3 regions of the Streptomyces sp. a15 genome follow, and region 2 is predicted to be linked to each of the others. Evidence: predicted binding sites of a transcription regulator. Region 2 holds the regulator's gene; each other region holds the start of a gene.
What was found. Region 2 encodes HspR, which represses chaperone genes until heat shock. Its sites were predicted from a motif close to TTGAGNNNNNNNNNCTCAA; they were not measured.
Positions count from the first base shown of each region.

Region 1: a site for HspR is predicted at 3,042-3,060, ahead of clpB (ATP-dependent chaperone ClpB). Genes of this name have one in related genera too.
Region 3: a site for HspR is predicted at 1,211-1,229, ahead of lon (endopeptidase La). Genes of this name have one in related genera too.

Region 1 is NZ_JBWLKM010000134.1:1,136-6,272, forward strand. It holds gene AC5P09_RS48850 (hypothetical protein) at 1-281, shown strand, start outside; gene clpB (ATP-dependent chaperone ClpB) at 363-2,969, opposite strand; gene AC5P09_RS48860 (pyridoxamine 5'-phosphate oxidase family protein) at 3,101-3,514, shown strand; gene AC5P09_RS48865 (Rieske (2Fe-2S) protein) at 3,752-4,087, opposite strand; gene AC5P09_RS48870 (helix-turn-helix transcriptional regulator) at 4,454-5,137, shown strand, end outside.
Region 2 is NZ_JBWLKM010000034.1:2,607-7,743, reverse strand. It holds gene grpE (nucleotide exchange factor GrpE) at 1-413, shown strand, start outside; gene dnaJ (molecular chaperone DnaJ) at 459-1,655, shown strand; gene AC5P09_RS29115 (heat shock protein transcriptional repressor HspR) at 1,661-2,113, shown strand; gene AC5P09_RS29110 (hypothetical protein) at 2,130-2,438, shown strand; gene AC5P09_RS29105 (fibronectin type III domain-containing protein) at 2,500-4,221, opposite strand; gene AC5P09_RS29100 (PA14 domain-containing protein) at 4,223-5,137, opposite strand, start outside.
Region 3 is NZ_JBWLKM010000182.1:31-4,595, forward strand. It holds gene AC5P09_RS51170 (GNAT family N-acetyltransferase) at 135-887, opposite strand; gene lon (endopeptidase La) at 1,252-3,666, shown strand; partial or broken gene tnpA (IS200/IS605 family transposase) at 4,107-4,459, opposite strand; partial or broken gene AC5P09_RS51185 (RNA-guided endonuclease InsQ/TnpB family protein) at 4,458-4,565, shown strand, end outside.

The DNA.
Region 1 (5,137 bases), on a different contig from region 2:
TGCCCTCCGGCGCGGACGACACCGCCTGCGAGGTGCAGTCCGGCATCGACACCCGCTACGACGCCCGCTTCCGTATGCCCCGCGACGAGGTGCACGACTGGCTGGCGGCCACGTACCGGGGCGGGCCCGAGCCGCGGACCTCGCAGTGCGGCGAGGCCACGGCCGACCTCTGCCTGAACCTGGGCCCCGGGGAGTTTGGCGACCACGGCGCCGTACAGGTGGACATCACTCACGACGGGCCGGACTGGTCCCGGGTGCGGTTCGTGGCGTTCACACTGTGACCGTGACTGTGACTGTGACCGTGACCGTGACCCGGGCGGGGGCCGAGAAGACCGGCATCCCCGCCCGTGTCGTCCGTCCGTTCAGAGCGTCTTGCCGGTCGACGGCCCGACGATCAGGCCGTCCCCGAACGTGTCCACCCGGACCGTGTCGCCGTCCTTGATCTCGCCGGAGAGGATCTCCTTGGCGAGCCGGTCGCCAATGGCGGTCTGGACGAGGCGGCGCAGCGGGCGGGCGCCGTAGGCCGGGTCCATGCCCTCGGTCGCGAGCCAGGCCAGGGCGTCCTCGCTGACCTCCAGGGTGAGGCGGCGTTCGGCGAGGCGGACCGCGAGGCGGTCGATCTGGAGGCGGGCGATCCGGCTCAGCTCGTCCTTCGACAGGGCCGAGAAGACGACCAGGTCGTCGAGCCGGTTGAGGAACTCCGGCTTGAAGGAGGACCGGACCAACTCCAGCACCTGCTCCTTCTTCTCCGCCTCGCTAGTGATCGGGTCGACGAGGAACTGGCTGCCCAGGTTCGAGGTGAGGACCAGGATCGTGTTGCGGAAGTCCACCGTTCGGCCCTGGCCGTCCGTCAGGCGGCCGTCGTCCAGCACCTGGAGGAGGATGTCGAAGACCTCCGGGTGCGCCTTCTCGACCTCGTCGAGCAGGACGACGCTGTACGGCCGCCGCCGCACCGCCTCCGTGAGCTGGCCGCCCTCCTCGTAGCCGACGTAGCCGGGAGGGGCGCCGACGAGCCGGGACACCGTGTGCTTCTCGCCGTACTCGCTCATGTCGATGCGGACCATCGCCCGCTCGTCGTCGAACAGGAAGTCGGCGAGGGCCTTGGCCAGTTCGGTCTTGCCGACGCCGGTGGGGCCGAGGAAGAGGAAGGAGCCGGTCGGGCGGTCGGGGTCCGCGATGCCGGCGCGGGTGCGCCGTACGGCGTCCGACACGGCCTGCACGGCCTCCGTCTGCCCGATGAGGCGACGGCCCAACTCCTCCTCCATGCGCAGGAGTTTCTGCGTCTCGCCCTCCAGGAGACGCCCGGCGGGGATGCCGGTCCAGGCGGCGACGGTGTCGGCGATGTCGTCGGCGCCGACCTCCTCCTTGACCATGGTGTCCTTGGAGGCTTCCTCCTCGGCCTGCGAGGCGGCCTCCAGGTCCCGTTCCAGGGTGGGGATCTCGCCGTACAGCAGCTTGGAGGCGGTGTCGAAGTCGCCGTCGCGCTGGGCCCGTTCGGCCTGGCCGCGCAGTTCGTCGAGCTTCTCCTTCAGCTCGCCGACGCGGTTGAGGGACTGCTTCTCCTTCTCCCAGCGGGCGGTCAGGCCCCGCAGCTCCTCCTCCTTGTCGGCGAGATCGCGCCGCAGCCGCTCCAGCCGCTCGCGCGAGGCCGGGTCGGTCTCCTTGACCAGCGCGAGCTCCTCCATCTTCAACCGGTCGACACCGCGCTGGAGTTCGTCGATCTCCAGGGGCGAGGAGTCGATCTCCATGCGGAGGCGGGAGGCCGCCTCGTCGACCAGGTCGATGGCCTTGTCGGGGAGGAAGCGGGAGGTGATGTACCGGTCGGAGAGGGTCGCGGCCGCGACCAGCGCGCTGTCCGCGATCACGACCTTGTGGTGGGCCTCGTAGCGGCCCTTGAGCCCGCGCAGGATGGCGATGGTGTCCTCGACGCTCGGCTCGGCGACCAGCACCTGCTGGAAGCGGCGCTCCAGGGCGGGGTCCTTCTCGATCCGCTCGCGGTACTCGTCCAGGGTCGTGGCACCGACCATGCGCAGCTCACCGCGGGCGAGCATGGGCTTGAGCATGTTGCCGGCGTCCATCGAGGAGTCCCCGCCGGCGCCGGCGCCCACGACGGTGTGCAGCTCGTCGATGAAGGTGATGACCTGCCCGTCGGAGTCCTTGATCTCCGCGAGGACGGTCTTCAGCCGCTCCTCGAACTCACCGCGGTACTTCGCCCCGGCGACCATGGCGCTGATGTCGAGCGCGACGAGCCGCTTGTTCTTGAGGGACTCGGGCACGTCGCCCTTGATGATCCGCTGGGCGAGCCCTTCGACCACGGCGGTCTTGCCGACGCCGGGCTCGCCGATGAGCACGGGGTTGTTCTTGGTCCGGCGGGACAGCACCTGCACCACGCGGCGGATCTCCTGGTCCCGCCCGATGACGGGATCGAGCTTGCCCTCCCGCGCGGCGGCGGTGAAGTCGGTCCCGAACTTCTCCAGGGCCTTGTACTGACCCTCGGGATCGGCGGTGGTCACGCGGCGTCCTCCCCTTGCCTTCTGGAAGGCCTCCGACAGCTTCTTCGCCGTGGCCCCCTGCCCGGAGAGTACGTCCCCGGCCGGGCCGCCCTTCGCGGCGATCCCGATCAGCAGGTGCTCGGTGGAGAGGTACTCGTCACCGAGCTCCTTGGCCCGCTCCTGGGCGTCCGCGATCACGGCGAGCAGTTCGCGGTTGGGCTGCGGGGGCGCGACGGTCGACCCGGTCACGCTGGGCAGCGAGGCCAGCACCTTCTCCGCGCCGGCCCGCACGGCGGCCTGGTCGGCGTCGACGGCGGCCAGCAGATCGACGATGTTCTCGTTTGCTTGATGGCCTCGCCCCTGCAGAAGCGCCAGGAGCAGGTGGGCCGGGGTGAGGTCCGGGTGCCCCTCGGTCACGGCCCGGTTGCCGGCCGCGTTGATGGCGTCCCGGCTCCGGTTGGTCAGCTCGGCGTCCACGTTCGCTGTCTCCTCCTCGGCGTCCTTGCGTCAGCCGTCCCGTCTCACATGACTCAATCAACGTACACAAAGTTGAGTCTATTCCACTCAAGGTGTCCGGTGGGGGTCCTGGACCGGCTAACTTCCGGACCATGGCCGCATACCCTCAGGACCCGGGTGCCCCGGACGCGCCGTACCTCAGCTTCTGGCGCGAACGGCATCTGTGCACCCTGACGACACCACGCCCGGACGGCAGCCCGCACGTAGTACCGGTCGGAGTGACATACGACCCCGAGGGCCGTCTGGCTCGGGTGATCGCGGACAAGAAGAGCACCAAGGTCCGCAACATCCTGGCGGCGGGGCCGGCTGGGGCCCTCGTCGCGGTCTGCCAGGTCGACGGCCGCCGCTGGGCCACGCTGGAGGGGCGGGCGTTCGTGCGCACGGAGGCGGAACACGTCGCGGAGGCGGAGCACCGCTACGAGGAGCGCTACGGGCACGCACCGCGTCCGAACCCGACGCGGGTGGTCATCGAGATAGCGCTGACGCGGGCGATGGGGCGGGGCTGAGGGCCGGACCGAAGGGCCGGGGAGGGGTCGGGGGAGGGAAAGAGGACGAACGGTCGGTCTTCGAGGGCCGCCGAAACCCGCCCCGTACGCAAGATCGACCGCTTTCGGCCACACCTCGATCCACCCGATACCCGGAAATGTCCCGCAAAACTGCAGCGGCGTCACCGTGTTCAGGTCACGGTGACGCCGCTGCGGGGGGGAAGCACCTGAGCGATCTGTTACGACGGGGGAATCGCGTCAGGCACTGCGGGGGGTGGCTGAGATGGTCCTTACGGGCGGAGTGTCCGACTCCACCAGTCGATGGTCCCGCTGGTCCAGGTTCACAAAGATCATTCCGTACCGAATGGCACACCGCACAGGCTGCGGCGCACCCCGGGGCTTCCTCAGGCACCGGTAGGCCCGTACGTCCTCGTCCTCGTCGCGCGTCACGACGACCGGCTCACCGAAGACGGTCACCATCAGCGAGTCACCGGCGTGGGGGATCGCGGTGACGAGGTCGATGAAGTGCCATCCCGAGCGGTAGGCGGTGGCCATTTCGCGGCGGAAGGAGCGGTCGTCGGGTGGAGTGGTCATGCGTCCGCGCCCGCCGGGGTCGACCAGCCGACGTCATCACTGGCGCCGGGGGTGATCGCCCAACCGACGTCCGCGCTGGCACCGGCGACAGTCGCCCAGCCGACATCCTTCACCGCGGCCGTGCTCGCCTCTCCAGTGGGACTCGCCCAGCCGACGTCGAGAGGACCGGCCGCACCGCTGGCCAGCGCAACAACGAAGGCAGTGGCAAGCACCGAGCGAAGCATTCTCTTTTTCATAGTCGGCTTCGTCCTCACTTGATGGCTTCCTCTCCCCCGTGAAACAAGACGATGGCTCATTCAGGCACGTCAATGCCACACATGCGATGCATCATGTTCCTGCACGTTCAGGACCCTGGGGGGTGGAGATTTGCCATCGAAGAACACAAAAGGGATACATCCGCATGGCATAGCCGATCTATGTGCCGAAGGTGCGCGTATCTATGCCAACGCCCTCGGCGCAGGACGCGTCTCTCGCCGTGAGGTCGAGCCTGCCCCATGTCTGCTCGAGTTCGCCTTGCTCCACCCCGATCCGGACGACGCCCAGTGGCTCCGCCCGGTTCCGCCGTCCGTCGTGCTGGCTCAGCAGCTCCAGCCCCTGGAACGCGAGATCCAGGACCGACGTCGGCTCACCCTCGACCTTGCGGGCACCTTCCAGCCGTTCCTGGAGATCAGTGCCCAGAAACCCGCGACCACGCACGCCATCACCGTGCTGGAGGGCATCGACCGCATCCATTCGGCGCTCGACGTGGCGATCGCCGAGGCCCGCACCGAAGTCCTGACGATCCAGCCCGGCGGCAGTCGGCCGGAGCACATCCTCAGCCAGGCACTGAAGCGCAGCAAGCCGCTGATCGAGCGCGGCATCTCCATGCGCACCCTCTACCAGCACACGGTCCGGCACAGCCAGAGCACCTACGCCTACATGGACAAGATGGCCGGCGCCAAGGTGGAGATCCGCACGCTCGAAGAACTCATCGAGCGGCTCATCATCTGCGACACCACGGTCGCCTTCATCCCCGCCCAGGACGACCGGACGGTCGCCCTGGAACTGCGC
Region 2 (5,137 bases):
TCCTGCCCGTCCTCGACGACATCGGCCGCGCGCGGGAACACGGCGAACTCGTCGGCGGATTCAAGTCCGTCGCGGAGTCGCTGGAGACCGTCGCGGCGAAGATGGGTCTGCAGCAGTTCGGCAAGGAGGGCGAGCCCTTCGACCCGACGATCCACGAGGCCCTGATGCACTCGTACGCGCCGGACGTCACGGAGACGACGTGCGTGGCGATTCTGCAGCCCGGGTACCGGTTCGGAGAGCGCACCATCCGCCCCGCGCGGGTGGCCGTGGCCGAGCCGCAGCCCGGCGCGCAGACCGTCAAGGCCGACGAGGCGGAGACGTCCTCCGGCGCCTCTGGTGCCTCTGGTGCTTCTGGCGCTTCTGGCGCCCCCGCCGCCGACGACAAGGAGAGCGGTGGCCCGGACGAGGGCTGAGCGTGAACCGAGCGCTGTACCGCTGAGAGAGGAGGGACGTCGAGGATGAGCACCAAGGACTTCATCGAGAAGGACTACTACAAGGTCCTCGGCGTCCCCAAGGACGCCACCGAGGCCGAGATCAAGAAGGCGTACCGGAAGCTCGCCCGCGAGTTCCACCCGGACGCCAACAAGGGCAACGCCAAGGCCGAGGAGCGCTTCAAGGAGATCTCCGAGGCGAACGACATCCTCGGCGACCCCAAGAAGCGCAAGGAGTACGACGAGGCCCGCGCCCTCTTCGGCAACGGCGGCTTCCGCCCGGGGCCGGGCGCGGGCGGCGGCTCCTTCAACTTCGACCTGGGTGACCTCTTCGGAGGCGGCGCCCCGGGCGGCGGCGCAGGAGGAGGCGGAGGAGCCGGCGGCTTCGGCGGCGGCCTCGGTGACGTCTTCGGGGGCCTGTTCAACCGCGGCGGCGCGGGCACGGGCACGCGGACGCAGCCCCGGCGCGGCCAGGACATCGAGTCCGAGGTCACCCTCAGCTTCACCGAGGCGATCGAGGGCGCGACGGTCCCGCTGCGGATGTCCTCGCAGCAGCCCTGCAAGGCCTGTTCGGGCACCGGCGACAAGAACGGCACACCGCGCGTGTGTCCGACCTGCGTCGGCACCGGGCAGGTCGCCCGGGGCACCGGCGGGGGCTTCTCCCTCACCGACCCGTGCCCCGACTGCAAGGGCCGCGGCCTGATCGCCGAGCACCCCTGCCTCGACTGCAAGGGCAGCGGCCGGGCCAAGTCGTCTCGCACCATGCAGGTCCGCATCCCGGCCGGCGTCACCGACGGGCAGCGGATCCGGCTGCGCGGCAAGGGCGCACCGGGCGAGCGCGGCGGCCCGGCGGGCGATCTGTACGTCACCGTGCATGTCGACGCCCACCCGGTCTTCGGCCGCAAGGGCGACAACCTCACGGTGACGGTCCCGGTGACGTTCGCGGAGGCGGCGCTGGGCGGCGAGGTCAGGGTCCCGACCCTCGGCGGCCCTTCCGTCACCCTGAAGCTGCCCCCGGGCACGCCCAACGGCCGCACCATGCGCGCCCGCGGAAAGGGCGCGGTCCGCAAGGACGGCACCCGCGGAGATCTGTTGGTCACCGTCGAGGTGAGTGTTCCGAAGGACCTGACGGGGAATGCTCGTGAAGCGCTCGAGGCGTATCGCGAGGCAACCGCGGGTGAGGACCCGCGGGCGGAGCTGTTCCAGGCCGCGAAGGGAGCATGATCGAGATGGACGGTCGTCGACGCAATCCGTATGAGCTGACCGAGGAAACCCCGGTCTACGTCATCTCGGTGGCGGCCCAGCTCTCCGGTCTGCACCCGCAGACCCTGCGCCAGTACGACCGCCTCGGCCTGGTCTCCCCGGACCGCACCGCAGGCCGGGGCCGCCGCTACTCGGCCCGCGACATCGAACTGCTGCGCACCGTCCAGCAGTTGTCGCAGGACGAGGGCATCAACCTGGCCGGCATCAAGCGGATCATCGAACTGGAGAACCAGGTCGCCGCCCTCCAGTCCCGCGTGGCGGAACTGCAGTCGGCCCTGGACGGCGCGGCGGCCGCGATGCAGCAGCGCGAGGCCGCGGTCCACGCGTCGTACCGACGGGACCTGGTCCCGTACCAGGAGGTCCAGCAGACGAGTGCGCTGGTGGTGTGGCGGCCGAAGGGGCGGCAGGCGTCGGACTGACGGCTGACGTCAACTTGTGGAAGGGGGCCGGGATTTCCCGGGGCTGTGGTTCCTCGCCGCGGAGGCGGTGCTGACCCTGCTCGTGGCCCGGACCCTGTGGACCTGGCGCGACGACCCGTACGTGCTGCTCGCGGACGTCCCGTATCTGCTGTGGTCCAGTGTCGGGTTGACGCTCTCCCTCGTGGTGGGTCTGGCCCTGCTGTCGGGTGAGCAGGCGTGGGCGCGACGGCTCGGCTGGTCGCTGACGGTGGCCCGGCTGTGCCTGCTGCCGTTGCTCGACCTGGCGTGGTACCCGGCGATGTCGCCGTACATCTCGCTCTGGTGAGACTTCGCCGAAAAGGAAGCCGGGCCCACTCGTCTCGTGGGCCCGGCTTCCTTCTGAGGACTTACGGCGTGGTGACTGCCCAGTCGCCCGCGGGCAGGGTCTCGGTGCCGTCGGCCTTCACGCCGGTCACCCAGTAGTACGAGGTGGTCCCGCGCTCGCCTCCGGTGTCGAAGTACTCGACGGAACCGGCACCGAGATCGGCGATCTTCTCGTATGCCCCGGTGGCCGGGTTCCAGCGGTGGACGCGGTAGCCGCCGGCGACCTCGGGGGGGTCCTCACCGAGCCCGGACCACGTCAGACGGTTCCCCTCGTCGCCCTCCGCCCCGGTCGCCTCCAGGGTCAGCGGTGAGCCCTCGGGCGTCGCCACACTCGGCGTCGTGTCGAGCTCGGTGACGGTCACGACCTGGGCCTCGCCGGTCCACCTGAAGGACGAGTTCCCGGCATCGTCGATGGCGTCGACGATGAAACAGGTCTCCTCGCCGTCCGGGAGGAGGGGGTAGTCGTACGAGGTGGTGTCGGCCGACACGTAGTAGCCCGGGGAGAGCGAGCAGACCCTCTCCTCCTCGTCGCCGAGGAGTTCACCCCGGCGGACCACGTAACTCTCCAGGTCGGCGGTCGGGTTCGCATCCCAGCGCAGCGCGAAGCCGTACTCGGTCGGGGTGACGCTCAGCCCGGTGACGGCGGACGGCGCGGTGAGGTCCACGCGACTGTCGCTGACGGCGGCGGAACGCGCGGACTCGTTGCCGGCCGTGTCGAGGGCGGTCACCCGGTAGTAGTAGGTGCTGCCCTCGACGGCCGAGGCGTCGACGTAGGACACCTGACTCGTCGTACTCCCGACCCGGCTGTACGTGCCCTCGGCACTCGCCGCCCGGTACACCCGGTACGACGCCGCCCCCGAGACCGATCCCCAGCCGACCCGCAGCCCCTCCGACACGGAGTCGGTGGTCAGTCCGGTGGGCGCGGTGGGTGCGGTGCGGTCGACGGTGGTCACGGCCTGGTCCGCGGTGCCCGTCGACTCGTTGCCTGCCTTGTCGTAGGCGCGGACCTCGTAGTAGTAGACCGCGCCGGTGACCGGAAGGCCGGCGTCGGTGTACGAGGTCGAGGTGGTCGTCGCGAGCGGCGTACTGCTGTAGGAGGCCCCCTTCAGGCGTCGGTAGACGCGGTACCCGGCGAGATCCATCTCCTTGTTCTTCGCCCAGGTGAGTTTCGCCTTGCCGGTGGCCTGGTCGTAGGTGACCGAAGTGCCTGTCGGTGTCAGCGGCTTGACCTTGTCGACGGTCGCCGAGGTGCGGGGCGTGTAGCCGAACTTGACGTTGGCGGTGCCCGTCCAGTTGACGAAGTCGATGCGGAGGGTGTGCCTGCCGGAGGGGATCGTGACGTTGACGGTCTTCTTGACCGTCGTCGACACGTTCTTCCACAGGTCGACCTTGCGGACGTTGTCGAGGTAGACGCGGATGCCGTCCTGCGCCTGGGCGGCGAAGGAGAACGGCCCGCCGGAGCCGAAGTCCCTCGTCACGGTCCAGCGGACGCCGAAGTTGTTCGACGGGAGGCCGGACGTCGGGGCGCCCGTGCCCCAGTTCTGGTCGATGGCGTTGTCGCAGTCCGTTTTCTTCGGCGTGCCGGAGAAGGTGGTGTTCGCGAAGAACTGCCGCTTGAAGACCGGGGACGTGCAACTCGTCGCGGCGGACGCGGGGGCGGCGACGGCCGTGAGCAGGCCGCCGGCGGTCGCGAGGACGAGCGCCGGTGCCGTGGCCCGGGCCACCCGGCTGGTTCGGTTGGTCATGTCACGCTCCGCTCGGGGGGACCACGACGGGGGCGAGGCCGGAGAAGGCCTCCGAGCCGTTGGCGGCGACGGCCGAGACGAGGTAGTGGCTGGTCGTGGCCGACGGTGTGGTGAGGTCGGTGTAGGTGCGGGCGTCGGCGGCCAGGGGTACGTCGGTGAGGCGGACGTACTCGGCGGCCGCGCGGTCCCAGCGGTAGACGTGGAAGCCCGCGGTGGTGCAGTCGGCGGCGGTGCAGGTCCACGAGAGCTTCGCGTGGGCCGACTCGTCCGCAGCCGCGGTCAGGGACCAGGGCGCGGTCGGCTCGGGCGACTGCGACGGGGTGAGCTCGAACTCGTTGACACTCACGTTGGCGACGTCGACGAGCGGGGAACCGCTGGTCGTGTAACGGGAGTTGTTGTTCTTGTCCACCGCGTCCACGAAGTAGACCCAGTACTCGTCGTTCGGCACGTTGAGATCGGTGAACGTGGTCGTCCCGGGCGGGAGGGTGGCCATCCACTCGTGGTCGCCGCCGTCGGCGGGGGCCCGGTGCACGAGGTACCGGGCGAGGTCCGGGGCAGGACTCTCGTCCCACTCCAGGACCGTGCCGTACTCCGTGCTGGTGTGGGTGAGGCCGGTGACGGCCGGCGGCGGGGTGGTGTCGCGCAGGCCCGCCTGGACCGTGGCCGAGGGGGCCGACTCGCGGCCCGCGCTGTCGACGCTGGTGACGTAGTACCCGTAAGCCGTGCTCGCCGCGGCGGAGTAGTCCGTGCAGCCGTACTCCGGGTAGTAGTCGGCCTCGTTGCCCACCCGGTACGTCTCACAGGTGACCGGCACCGGGACGGCGTCCGCGTCGGACAGCTCCCAGCGGTAGGCCCGGTACTGCGTGGGCGCCGCCTTCGACGTCTTCCAGCGCAGGGTGATCCCGGTCTCCTCCGC
Region 3 (4,565 bases), on a different contig from region 2:
CGGGCGCCGTGGGTGCTGTGCGGGACTTTCGAAACACCCCCTAGGACCGCCCGGCCGCGGCCAACTCCCGTGCGAGCGCTGGTGCGGGGGCATGGCGTCGGGCTTGCGGTGCTGTGTCGGTCTGGGCGGGCCGGTCAGCCGGCGGGTGGCGTCCAGACGTACGGCGTGGTCGTGGTGACCGCCTGGAAGCCCAGGCGGCGCAGGATGGGCGCGCTGTCGTCGGAGGCGTCGACGTGCAGGTACGTGACGCCCCGGGCGGCGGCGAGCCGGGCCCGCTCGGCCACCAGGGCCCGGTAGATGCCCCTGCCGCGCCACTCGGCGAGCGTGGAGCCGCCCCACAGGCTCGCGAACCCGGTGCCCGCGCGGAAGACCAGCCAGGCGGCACAGACGACCTCCCCGCCCGCCTCGGCGACGTACACGGCGATCCCGTCCGGCGCGGCGGCCACCCGGCCGATCAGGTCCTCGGCGAGCCAGTTCCAGTCGTCGTCCCACACGACCGACTCCATGGCCGCGATCCGCCGCATGTCCGCGTCCGCCGTCACCCGGCGCAGCGCGACACCGTCCGGCAGGACCGGATCTCGTACGGCCATCTCGGCGACGCGTCCGACCACTACCGTCTCCTGCTCCTCGGGCACGAACCCGGCCGCCCGCAGCCGGTCGGTGAGGTCGGCCGGGACGTCGTGCGCCCGGGTCTTCCACTCCACCGCCTCACCGCGCGCCGCGAAGAAGTCCCGCTGACGCGCGATCAGTTCATCCAGCCCGTCGCCCTCCACGCCGAGGTCGCGCGGCCCGCCGACGAATCCTCGGAACTGCCCGACGATCCGCAGCAGCGGCCCGTCGTGTTCGTACGTCACTCCCGCGGGCGGATTCGGGGGAGCACCGCGCATCTGGTCGTCGTAGGCGGCGAGAAGGGGGTCGGTGGTGGCTGTCTCTGTCACCGGATGACGGTCGGGGGAGGAGGCGGGCGAGGGCAACCGGTTTTTCCCAACCGGCCTTGGTTCTGCGCGCGCGTGCAGGTGCCCTCCAGGGCGAACCCGGCCTTCGCGGCGACGCGGCAGGACGCCCGGGTCGGCCACCGAGTGCCGGGAAGGTCCAGCAGAGGTTGAGCGTTGTCCGAGGGTGTGGGAGGGACATGCCTGGTCAGAGGGCAGTCGGAGCGTGATCGCTCACAGCGAACGCAACCCGGGGAACATCCGGGGGCTCCCGAGCATTGAGTCGGCATAGCTCAACTTGACTGCCGAAGGGGAGATCATGGCTTCGACGTCCACACCGCTCACTCTGCCTGTGCTGCCGCTCGACGACGAGGTCGTGCTGCCCGGGATGGTGGTTCCGCTGGACCTCAATGACGCCGATGTGCGCGCCGCGGTGGAGGCCGCCCAGGCCGCCGCGCGCTCGGAACCCGGCAAGCCCAGGGTTCTGCTGGTGCCACGCATGGACGGGACGTACGCGAGCACCGGCGTGCTCGGCACGATCGAGCAGGTCGGCCGGCTGGCCGACGGTGACCCGGGCGCGTTGATCCGCGGCCGGAGCAGGGTGAAGATCGGTGCGGGGACCACGGGCCCGGGTGCCGCCCTCTGGGTCGAGGGCACCCGTGTCGACGAGAGCGTGCCCGAGCCGCTGCCCGGCCAGGTCACCGAACTGGTCAAGGAGTACAAGGCCCTTGCCACGGCCTGGCTGCGCAAGCGCGGCGCCTGGCAGGTGGTCGACCGGGTCCAGGCCATCGACGACGTGTCCGCCCTTGCCGACAACTCCGGTTACTCGCCCTTCCTGACCACCGACCAGAAGGTGGAGCTCCTGGAGACCGCCGACCCGGTCGCCCGGCTCAAGCTCGCCACCCAGCAACTGCGCGACCACCTCGCCGAACAGGACGTCGCCGAGACCATCGCCAAGGACGTCCAGGAGGGCGTCGACAAGCAGCAGCGCGAGTTCCTGCTCCGCCGCCAGCTGGAAGCCGTACGCAAGGAACTGCGCGAGCTCAACGGCGAGTCGGAGGGCGAGGAGTCCGACGACTACCGTGCCCGCGTCGAGGCCGCCGACCTGCCCGAGAAGGTCCGCGAGGCCGCCCTCAAGGAGGTCGACAAGCTGGAGCGGTCCAGCGACCAGTCGCCTGAGGGCTCGTGGATCCGCACCTGGCTCGACACCGTCCTCGAACTGCCGTGGAACGAGCGGACCGAGGACCAGTACGACATCCAGGGCGCCAAGACGATCCTGGACGCCGAGCACGCCGGTCTGGAGGACGTGAAGGAGCGGATCACCGAGTACCTGGCGGTGCGCAAGCGCCGTACCGACCGCGGGCTGGGTGTCATCGGCGGGCGGCGTGGAGGTGCCGTGCTGGCGCTCGTCGGGCCGCCCGGTGTCGGCAAGACCTCGCTCGGCGAGTCCGTCGCGCACGCCATGGGGCGGAAGTTCGTCCGGGTCGCCCTCGGTGGTGTCCGCGACGAGGCCGAGATCCGCGGTCACCGGCGTACGTACGTCGGCGCGCTGCCAGGCCGGATCGTCCGCGCCATCAAGGAGGCCGGGTCCATGAACCCGGTGGTGCTCCTCGACGAGATCGACAAGGTGGGGTCCGACTTCCGGGGCGACCCGGCGGCCGCCCTCCTGGAGGTCCTGGACCCGGCGCAGAACCACACCTTCCGGGACCACTACCTGGAGGTGGAGCTGGACCTGTCGGACGTCGTCTTCCTGGCCACGGCCAACGTGCTGGAGGCCATCCCGGAGGCGCTGCTCGACCGTATGGAGCTGGTCCGCCTCGACGGCTACACCGAGGACGAGAAGATCGTCATCGCGCGTGACCACCTGCTGCCGCGCCAGCTGGAGCGGGCGGGGCTGGAGACGGCCGAGGTCACCCTCGACGAGAGCGCGCTGCGCAAGCTCGCCGGCGAGTACACGCGCGAGGCGGGCGTCCGCAACCTGGAGCGGTCCATCGCACGGCTGCTGCGCAAGGTCGCGGCCCAGCACGAACTGGGCGAGCGGAAGCTGCCGTTCACCGTCCGGGACGAGGACCTGCGCGGCCTGATCGGACGGCCGCACCACGTGCCCGAGTCCGCACAGGACCCGGCGGAGCGCCGCACCGCCGTGCCGGGCGTGGCGACGGGCCTCGCCGTCACGGGAGCGGGCGGTGACGTCCTGTTCGTCGAGGCGTCGCTGGCCGACCCGGAGACGGGCGCGGCGGGCCTGACCCTGACGGGCCAACTGGGCGACGTCATGAAGGAGTCGGCGCAGATCGCGCTCAGCTTCCTCCGCTCGCACGGGGCGGAGCTGGAACTCCCCGTGGCCGACCTGAAGGACCGGGGCGTGCACATCCACTTCCCGGCGGGCGCGGTCCCGAAGGACGGCCCGAGCGCGGGCGTCACGATGACGACGGCACTGGCGTCGCTGCTGTCGGGCCGTCTGGTCCGCACGGACGTGGCGATGACCGGCGAGGTCTCGCTGACCGGCCGGGTCCTCCCGATCGGCGGCGTGAAGCAGAAGCTGCTCGCCGCGCACCGGGCAGGGGTGACCACCGTCGTCATCCCGAAGCGCAACGAGCCCGACCTGGACGACGTCCCGGCCGAGGTCCTGGACAAGCTCGACGTCCACGCCGTCACGGACGTCCGCCAGGTCCTGGAGCTGGCGCTGTCCCCGGCGACGAACGGGGCCGCGCCGGAGGTTCCGGTGGCGGCGTGACGGGCGCCATCGGATGAGGGAAGGCCCGGGTTCTCGTGAGGGAGGTCCGGGCCTTCGCCGTGTCTGTTCCTCCCCGTGTCAGCCGTTGGCGAGGGCCACGACTCGAGGGCGCCGTGGAACGTGCTGAGGTCGCCGACGGGCGGTCCGGAGGAGGCGCCCTGCCACAGGGTGCGGTACGACCATCCCGTCGCCAGCGTCTCCACCGTCGAGGCGTAGCGGGCGACCCCAGCGGGTTGGCGGCGGCGAAGCCCGCCCGACGGGCCAGCTACCGGAATTCATTCGCGGTGCATCGGTCTTCAGGCCGGTGGTGAGGCGAATCTGGTGGTGGCGACGCGGAGCGTCGCGGATTCAGGTCCGGCGGAGCCGGACACCGCAGTTCTTCGCCTGTGGTGCGGAGCGTCGCGCGGGCTGGTCCCGACGGAGCCGGGCGGTGCTCGCACCGGCCGGTTCTGCTGTTCGATGTACTGCCTGACCACGCTGAGCGGGGCGCCGCCGACGGTTCCGGCGAAGTAGGAGCCGGACCACAGCTTGCTGGCCCTCCAGCAGTGGGCGGGAAGTTGACCAGCAGGTGGACGTGGTTGTTCTCGCCGTTGAACTCCACCAGCTCGCATTCGAAGTCCGTACACACCGACCGCATGATCTCTTCCATACGCCTCAAGTGGGCATCGGTGAACACCTTGTGCCGGAACCTGGTAACGAAGACCAAGTGGACGTGCATCACGAAAGCACAGTGACGACCAGTTCTGATCTCCTGCATGTCACCCGTAACCCAAGTATCTATCGTGATCGTCATGCAGCTCCGGTACTCCTTCAGGTTGTACCCGGACACCGGCCAGCAGAGGGCGTTGGCGAGGGCGTTCGGGTGCGCCCGTGTCGTGTTCAACGACGCGGTCCGCGCC